Regions from separate parts of the Peribacillus sp. ACCC06369 genome, predicted to be linked through region 2. Evidence: riboswitches for the same ligand, from Rfam matches in the RefSeq annotation. Region 2 holds a riboswitch; each other region holds the start of a gene.

Region 1 (3,137 bases), 2.8 Mb from region 2:
CTTGAAATAATGCTTGAGTTCGTATGGTGTCTGGCGAAAACCGTCCAATGAAGCAACCGCAACCGGAAAAAAACATACTAGCGAAATGACGATTAACTTAGGCATCATGCCAAAGCCAAACCAAATTACTAAAAGCGGTGCCAAAACTATGATAGGTATATTTTGTGATAGTATGAGCAGAGGGTAAACCGCGTCCTTTACGCCTGGAAACAGATGTAGGATTGCTGCGATTAATAATCCAATGCAGCTTCCAATAAAAAAACCCGATAACGCAAGCTCAGTTGTTGATGAAAGGTGACCAAAAAGATTCTGGGACGACTCAATTCCTTCAATGAAAATGGCCGACGGAGCGGGAAGCAGCCATTTTTCAACCTTTAATAAGACTGTCACTGACTCCCATATTATCAGCAACAATAATAAAAGAAAGAAGGGAGCCCCCTTCTTCCAAATTACCCTTCCGGTCATGCCCGATATTTCTCCGTTAACGTATCCATCGTAATTCCGCTCGGCTGATATAATATTTTCACTTGGGATATGACATTCGGCGAGCCTAATTCAATCATTCTTACATTCATTTTTTCTATCACGGCAAAAAGTTCGGAAAGCTCACCCTCCATTGTCGTTTCTAGCGGGTGAACTTCATACTTGATACCTGATTCATCAATGATCTTGATTGCTTCGTCAACCAAAGGGATGACATCCCCTTTAGGAATAATTTGTATACTAATTAATGAATTGGCCATTGTATTTCCTCCTATTTTGGTAAAAATTCATTGGTAAATGCTTTTTCAGGATTGAAATCACCTTCAAGAAGCTTATTTTCCGTCATCCAATCACTGTAATTCTTCCAAATTTCAAGCTTTTGTTCACCCCAACGCGGAGCATCATCCTGATACTTAGCCGCAAGCCACTCCTGGCTTTTCTTCACTAGTTTTGCATCAAGATCCGGGGCAGACTTAATTAGCACGTCTGCTGCATCACCAGGGTTCTTTATCGCAAACTGGTACCCTTTCGAAGCTGCATGAACGAATGCTTTAACAGTCTCGGGATCCTCTTTTATCATCTTTTCATTCGTTGTCAAAACAGGTGTATAGTAATCGAGCTTATCCGAGTATTCGGTTAAGTAAACCATATTAAGCTTTTCATTTCGCAACTCTGCCTCAATACCTGTCCACCCATAATATATCCAGGCAAAATCTATATCCCTTTTAACCGAAGTGAAAAAATCCGTGTCTCCTGTATTCACTATATCCACTTTATTTACATCCGCATTTTCTTCTTTCATTAGTGAATCAATAATGGCCTTTTCAACCGGAGACCCCCAGCCACCATACGTTTTTCCTTCAAAATCCTTGGGTGTTTTAATGTTTTTTGCCTCAGGTGAAGCAAATCCAGAGGTATTGTGCTGGATGACAGCAGCTACCGAAACAATCGGGACGCCTTGCACGCGGGCCTGCGTAATGCCCTCCTGGTAGCCCACGCCAAATTCGGATTTCCCTGAAGCGACAAGCTTATCAGCTCCAGCTTCACCTGGCATGATAATATCCACATCCAGACCTTGTTCTTTAAAATATCCTTTTTCCTTGGCTACATACAAACCTGAATGGTTTGTATTCGGTGTCCAATCGAGTACGACCGATACCTTTTTTAATTCTTTATTGCCTTCATTTTTAGATGCTTCTTCTTTTTCATTAGTTCCGCCTGCACCGCATCCAGCCAAAAGGAACAACGAAGTCAACAGTGGTAAGAATTTATTCAAGTTATTATCCTCCTACACATCATATAAGATCCATATGCCGGAACCATAATGGGGCGCCAGGGTCTATAAAAATACAAAAAACGCCCGAAGATGAATTCGGACGTTAACATACAAAACAGAAAGTCAGTAATAATATGTTCCCTCCGCTGGCATCATCCAGATCAGGTTCAAAGAGTCAGCATCTAAAGGACGCAATCTCAGCCAGCTTTACTGGCCCCCCTACATTTCTCGCACATATGAACTTTTCTCTCTCATTATATCAATTCATTCAGAAAAGGGAATACTAATTTGCTCCTTCTCCCTAATTGGAAAGGTATTCCTTCTAAATGTTTAGCACAGCCACCAAAACATCTTTTTGGAATGATAATCATTGTTAGCAAAATGATCATCCCTTTTGCCATACCAATCATTCTCGGTTGCCCTCATGCCTGAAACGCTCCAAATGGTCATTTCTTTGCATGCATTCATATAATGAGCATAACCTGTAGACTTTTTTGTGTACTGGTTTTATAAACCCTTCATTTCATAAGCAAAAGGTGGATATGGTCATGATAAAGATTAATCACAAATGGTTAGATGTCAGTCAAATCCAACCAGGTATAGTATCTGATACATCGCTTGAAATTCTCCAATTGCTGGCGGAAGATTCTAACGCTTTTGAATACCGGAACTTCGGATACCTTAATTTCGATATACAACTGAGGCACCGAGTCATCGATGCCGCCATTTCGTTAGATAAAAGTGGTCCAGAATTTTCCACACTTGATGAATCGGCAAGCAATGAACAATATTGGCGCGTTTCAAAGGATGGCACATTTACCCTTCAGCCAGGGATTGCCCCTCATGCTGCACTCCTGGACATTTTCTTGAATGGAAGGCTTTACGCCTTCGAATGCGGTACAGCGATAGTCGTCACTTTTTTAAAGGCCATTTTGGATTTAATCGGCCCTAGGAATTTTGACTATCTTTTTTCAAACCTATTTCTATATGACTTTCGCCCTCCAAGCAATATGGCTCTTAATATTCATCAAGGAACGGATTATTTACCAGGGGATTGCGTTTACTTCGAAAACCCTGATCACGACGAGGAAACTCCTGAATGGCAAGGTGAAAATGCCATATTATTAGGGAACAACCTCTTTTATGGACACGGGATCGGGATTACCACTGCACAAGGAATCATCGATGAATTAAATAGCAATAGAAAGCCGAATGCCACCATTTCGGCATCCCTGACAACGCATATCATTAGCTTGGATAGTTCCTTCTATAGCCAATTCCTGGAAAACACCCCTCGTGCAATGCCCGTTCACAGTCCTGTCAGCCTTTCCAATTGTATTGTTTCTGAAATAGGTCCGAAGATTTACCTTTCATGACC
Region 2 (3,137 bases):
AAACGTTTACATGCTTGATTCGATCGGATATTTCTTCTTTGGGTGCTTCTGAATTCAAAACGTGCTCAATGATGATGGATCTGCCGATGGTTGCAGTGGAAAAGAAATTTTCCATATCCAATTGCTTATTAACTCGATCAGACGCAATTTTTCCCCCTACGACCTTCAGTACATCGTCTATGTCAGTATCCGGTTTTCCAAGCTGATCCATTAGCAGATTAAAGATATTTTCCACTTCTCCTTTAAAATATCCCATATATCCGTCCGGTAAATGCAGCAACTCATCTTTCCATTTGGATATGATACTGCTTTTTTGAGAAGATAAAAAGTGAATGGTCATTTCTCGATTAGATACCATTTTGCCCTCCATACTGTAGGAAAATGAATTTACTTTTGACCCAGAAATTAATGTATTAGAAAAAAATTACAAAATATTAAAATAATTACATCTCGCTTTTATGATAACAGATTAGAGTTCTTTTAACATGTGTCAATTGGATAAATATTCGTCAATCAATCGATAAATACCTTTTTTTGACACAGTTTTATTACAGTGATTACATGAATTAATAATAAAAAAAGGTATCCGTAAAGTTAATGACGGTTACCTTTTTTTATGAAATGCATATGGTTCGATATGAACGATCACATGCTGGATATTATATTCCTTCAAAAGATTCTCTTCGATTTTAACCGTAATATCGTGACCTTGGATGACGGTCAAAAGAGGGTTAACATGAACGGTAGTTTCGAGCAGGATTTCACTTCCGTGCATACGGGCCTTAATTTCACTCATGTCTTTTACACCTTCTGTCAATATAATGGTTTGACCGATCTTTTGCAGGAGCTGCTCGTCGAAACCATCGGTTAAAGAGATGGAGGCATCCCGAAAGATATCCCAGGCCGTTTTGCATATGATGACCCCCACGACTGCTGCAGCTATTGCATCAAGCCAAGGGATTCCCATCTTAGTACCGATGATTCCAATGAAAGCACCAACACTGACAAGGGCATCGGAACGATTATCCTGTGCAACGGCGTAGATGGAAGAGCTGTTGATCTTTTTACTTAATGCTAAGTTATAACGGTAGATTCCGTACATGAAGATTGCAGAGAATAGGGCGACATAACCGGTAAGCATATTGGGAACGGTTGTTGAATCTTGCTGGAAGAAGGATTCTACAGCACTGAATACAACCTGCAGGCCTACGGTGATCATAATGAAGGCAGCTACCAACGAGGCTACGGTTTCCGCCCGTAAATGTCCATATGAATGATTATCATCTGGAGGTCTCTTCGAAATTTTCAAACCAATCAATACGGCTATGGAAGCGATGATATCGGTCGTATTATTTAAACCATCTGCCCAAAGTCCTTTAGAATCACCGAAATAACCAAATGACAATTTAAGGGCAGACAAGAATATGTAAGCGGCAATGCTTATGTAGGCGCCTTTTTCAGCTGAAATCGAATGTTTATCCATGTCCATTCCCTCCCCTATGTAAATTAGGTTTAATAAAGATAACAAAACAAACCTTAGTGAGTCTATAGAAAAATTGTCGTATTTAGCCATCTAACTTGTTTAATTGCAGGTGTATTGAAGGTATGTAAAGAAGTTGGTTATAAGAAAGAATATCGCCATAAAATGGGAATGACAAGTTGTTGACATATACTGTTTCTTTAGTTGTCAATTAAAGAAACTAGTAGTATATTCTAACCGAGGATCGAAAAATAAATACTTCCACAAGGGGAGCCAAAAAGGCTGAGAGTGAACGGTTGAGTTCAGACCCTATGAACCTGATAGTTAGCACTAGCGTAGGGATGTGGTTTTGGATACAAGCAATACTGGGCATCCATTACCGCCCCGGTGTTGCTTTTTTTTGCGCAAAATTGGCAGGGGGAACTCATGGACATTTTTTCGCTTTTGGAGAAAGGAGTGGCTTGATGAAAAATAAAACGTTATTCATGACAGAGGTCGCCATTTTTGCATCATTGGCTTTATTACTGGATATGGTCTCTGGATTCATTTTTTCAAGAATCTGGCCTCAAGGGGGTTCGATTTCAATAGCCATGGTACCTATTTTTCTGATGGCATATCGTTGGGGCATAAAAGGTGGGATGTTAGCCGGATTGTTACTTGGACTATTGCAGATTGTCAGTGGTACAGCATGGATCGGAACACCGATCCAAGGCTTCATTGATTATTATCTTGCCTTTATGGTTGTCGGGATATCCGGTGTATTCATGAACAAGTTTGTAAACAGCTATAAAGAGGAAAAGCGTTCCAAAGCGAAATTATACGGGATTGGCGGCATGTTTTTGGGAAGTTTCCTGAGGTTTCTATGTCATTTCACTTCTGGAATCGTGTTTTTTGGATCTGCAGCACCAAAAGGACAGCCAGTAGCGGTTTATTCATTCATTTATAATGGGACTTATATGCTGATCAGTTTTATTTTATCGGCCATTGTGGTGATGATGTTATATTCGGCAGCTTCAAATGTATTACTGAAAAAAGCCTATTAACAAAAAAGCCGGATTCTACAAGAATCCGGCTTTTTTCGGAATGATCAAACGATACGTACAGGGCGAACCGGCTCAATCTCATTTTGCAATGAATACCGAACAGGGTGCGTTTTTCGCAATTGAACTACTTGTACTTCCAAGAAAGAATTTTTCCAAACCGCTTTTAGAGCTATTGCCGACGACGATGAGGTCGGCCGCAGTTCTTTCTGCATATTCACATATGCTATCTGGCGCATGTCCTTCCAATATCTCGAATTTCCCCTTGACTTGACATTCACTTAGCAATCTCAACGTATTACTTTCTGCGTTCCGAACACTATTCTCGACGGGGGAAGGGGTGTCAATTACCTTTTGTTCTCGCTGTTCAACTTCAACGACGGGATGTGTCTGGACGGGATCGACATAAAATCCTGCAGCGGGTACAAATCCAGGAGCTGTGACGTTTCCCATGATACTCTGTTCAACCTTATCACTTAGGACATGGACTACGGTCAGCTCAGCTTCAGGAAAGGCCTGTTTGATTGTTGCTCCATATTCCACGGCCCGTGTACTCTCTTCATTTCCATCAAAAGCGACGACAATATTTTTTATGTCTTTCATAATTTCATCTCTCC
Region 3 (3,137 bases), 1.2 Mb from region 2:
CTTCAACAAGTCCCAGATTTCTTTTGTTCCTTCCGGATCGAGCATGGCGGTTGGTTCATCTAAAAATATCACTTCCGGTTCAAGGACCAATACTGAAGCAATGGCCAGACGCTGTTTCATCCCGCCTGATAATGTATCAATACTTGTATGGATATCGTCTAGATTCAATCCTACCTCACGGATATGTTTTTGGATCTTCTCTTTCATTTCTTTTTTAGGGACGGAAAGATTCTCAAGGACGAAGGCAATTTCCTCATCAGCAAACGGCATGCAAAACTGACTATCAGGGTCTTGAAAAACATATCCCCATGAAGAAGGACACTTCAATTCTTCCGCCTTCATCGGAACTTCTATGGAATTCGGAATCAATCCGCTTAATACTTGCAAAAGAGTCGACTTACCACATCCTGATGGTCCCAACAATAGAACTTTTTCACCTTTATCAAATGAGACGGATAAGTCCTTGAAAATCAATGACTCATCACCTGGAAATTTCATTCTTAACTTCTCAACATGAACGATTCGTTCCATGGCCATCAACCTCTACTTTTGGTCCAGTTCTGCATAATCTTTACTTGAAACTGGACGAACAAGATTAGTTACTCCTGTTGCTTCCAGGACTTTAACTAGATAATAAGCTGTTACACCTGCAAAGAATATGGAACCCAAGAACCTCGCAATCATGAATAACGATAGATTCCAAAGGGAGAGCGCACCTATTTCCCCGTATGCAAAATCCATGATGACTGATCCCAGGCAGGAAGCCACCGCAGCTAAAACGGCCACCGACATATTGAATTTTTTATATCTGAACGCCATGAACAGCAGTTCAGCGAACAAACCTTGGACCACCCCATATAAGAGTACGGTCAGCCCCCATGGTGAACCCAGAAAGAATTCACCGGAAGCTGCAGCTATCTCTGCCAGAAGTGCTACACCCGGTTTCCGTAAAATCAAAAAGGCAACGGGGCCAGCAATAAACCACATTCCATAAATAAGTTGATCTAGATGTAATCCTAATGGTTTAACGGAATAATATATCGAACCCCAAAGGATATAAACGATTCCAAATGCTACGGCAATCACGATAGTGACTAATATATCCGTTAATTTCAATCCTTTTTTCATGTTTCATTCTCCTTTATACTTCCAGTATTTCCTTATGAACAGGCCATGTCTCTAAGCGATAAGCCATTTCCCAAAATGAGTATTCATATTGGCTGCTAAGGATAAAATGTTCCTTCATTCTTTCCTTATCTTCATCTGTTACTTTTTCAGCAATCTCATCAAGCCTCGCAATTTGTTCTTCCACCAAAGAGCGGAACCACTCTCCTCCGTAAGCCGCTATCCATTCTTGATAAATCGGCTCTTCCGGTTCACACCCTTGCAGCTTTTCGCCAATTTCATAATACAGCCAGTAACATGGCAAGATAGCTGCAATAACATCCCCTAAATGTCCAGAATAAGCCGCACGATACATATGGGAAGTATAAGCATAAGCAGTCGGGGCGGGTTTGAAATTTTCCCTTTCTTCTTTTGTGATGCCTAATCTCTCAGAAAAATTTTCATGAAGCTTCAACTCCGCTTCATATGTTCCTTGTGCGTGGCCGGCAAGCCTGCTTGTTGTATGTAAGTCTGTTGCCTTTACTGCTCCTAAAGCTTGAACTCTAGCAAAATGAGATAAATAATAGGCATCTTGCATGACATAAAAACGAAAACACTCTAATGGCAATGTGCCATCTCCAATTCCTGCAACAAACGGGTGATTAAAACTAGCTTCCCAAATATGATCAACTTCCTGGCGGATTTCCTCTGAAAACTTCATGTCCATTACCTCCAAATTCTATTTTTCAATGAATGATACGGGATAAAAACCTTAAATCACCTCTTTTTTTGCAAATAAAAAACCACTTTCTTTAACGTAAAGAAAGTGGTTGTACTTGAAATAATACAGAAACGTATTGTCCCAGACCCCACTTCCCTACGCTGGTATAAACCAGATCAGGTTCTAAGGGTCTTAAAGTCATACTTTAATCTCAGCTTCTCAGGTAAAACCAAATTTCACCTATAAAGCACCCCTAGTGGTACAAATTGTATATATAATTCATTTGCCTTTATATTAACACGATAAATCCAATTGTCAAACGATTAGAAAAAGTTTTCAAGCTATATTGCTTTAGGATTACTAGCCTTTCAATCTTGCATACTCACCTAACCACGATCAATTAAACCATTGTTAATCCACCATTTACGGAAAGAGTTTGCCCCGTAATATACCCTGCATCTTCCGAAACGAAATAGGCAACAGCACTGGCAATGTCCTCGGGTTGAGCTAGCCGACGGAATGGAATAGCTTTTTCCAAGGCGCTTGCTATACCAACATTATAAGAGCCTATTTCTTGAAATAAAGGAGTATCAGCAGGGCCTGGTGCAACACAATTGATGTTGAGTTTGTGACGTGCCATTTCTCTTGCTATCGTTTTTGTGAAGGCAATCACCCCTCCCTTAGCAGCCGAATAAACTGCCTCTCCACTTGATCCGACCCTAGCTGCATCTGATGCAATATTTACTACCTTGCCGTAACCATTTTCAATCATAAGAGGTAAAATTTCCTTGCAAGTATGGATCTGCCCAAGTAAATTAATATCGATAATCCTTTTCCAAGTGCTTGGATCACTTTTTAAAAAAGGTTCCACCTTATCCCAGCCTGCATTATTAACCAATATATCTATTCTTTGATAATGGTTCACTGATTCTTCAACGGCTTTTTTAACACTTTCTAATTTCGTTACATCACAATGGACCGCTCTGGCTTCAAAACCCGACTTTTCGATTATAGAAACCGTTTCCTCTGCATTTTTAAGATTTATATCAGCCACGATGATGTTAAAATTGCGAGAAGCCAATTTTTTTGCAATCTCTCTGCCAATTCCGCTCCCGGCACCTGTGATAAATGCCATTCTTTTATTCATCATATTCCCTCCACTTTCACCATTTAGTCAATATGGATTTATTTGAGCTGCTTATATATTGTCTATTATCTTTTCATTTATCATTTCCCGGAGCCGGAATTTCTGGATTTTCCCGCTTGCCGTACGAGGAAAGTCATCCATTATTTCAAGAAATTCAGGCCAATA

Evidence for each region. Region 2 has a riboswitch for thiamine pyrophosphate ahead of thiT (energy-coupled thiamine transporter ThiT). Riboswitches for the same ligand answer to the same signal wherever they lie in the genome.
Region 1: another riboswitch for thiamine pyrophosphate. It lies ahead of QUF78_RS20055 (ABC transporter substrate-binding protein); the one in region 2 lies ahead of thiT (energy-coupled thiamine transporter ThiT).
Region 3: another riboswitch for thiamine pyrophosphate. It lies ahead of tenA (thiaminase II); the one in region 2 lies ahead of thiT (energy-coupled thiamine transporter ThiT).

What each region holds. Positions count from the first base shown of each region.
Region 1 is NZ_JAUCEN010000002.1:3,949,727-3,952,863, forward strand. It holds gene QUF78_RS20045 (ABC transporter permease) at 1-465, opposite strand, end outside; gene QUF78_RS20050 (thiamine-binding protein) at 462-743, opposite strand; gene QUF78_RS20055 (ABC transporter substrate-binding protein) at 755-1,759, opposite strand; TPP riboswitch at 1,881-1,990, opposite strand; gene QUF78_RS20060 (protein-glutamine gamma-glutamyltransferase) at 2,308-3,135, shown strand.
Region 2 is NZ_JAUCEN010000002.1:1,105,096-1,108,232, forward strand. It holds gene QUF78_RS06215 (histidine kinase N-terminal domain-containing protein) at 1-358, opposite strand, end outside; gene QUF78_RS06220 (cation diffusion facilitator family transporter) at 605-1,489, opposite strand; TPP riboswitch at 1,737-1,839, shown strand; gene thiT (energy-coupled thiamine transporter ThiT) at 1,945-2,523, shown strand; gene QUF78_RS06230 (universal stress protein) at 2,602-3,123, opposite strand.
Region 3 is NZ_JAUCEN010000002.1:2,298,835-2,301,971, reverse strand. It holds gene QUF78_RS12100 (ABC transporter ATP-binding protein) at 1-531, opposite strand, end outside; gene QUF78_RS12095 (ECF transporter S component) at 544-1,128, opposite strand; gene tenA (thiaminase II) at 1,142-1,825, opposite strand; TPP riboswitch at 1,962-2,090, opposite strand; gene QUF78_RS12085 (SDR family NAD(P)-dependent oxidoreductase) at 2,226-2,972, opposite strand; gene QUF78_RS12080 (AMP-binding protein) at 3,024-3,137, opposite strand, start outside.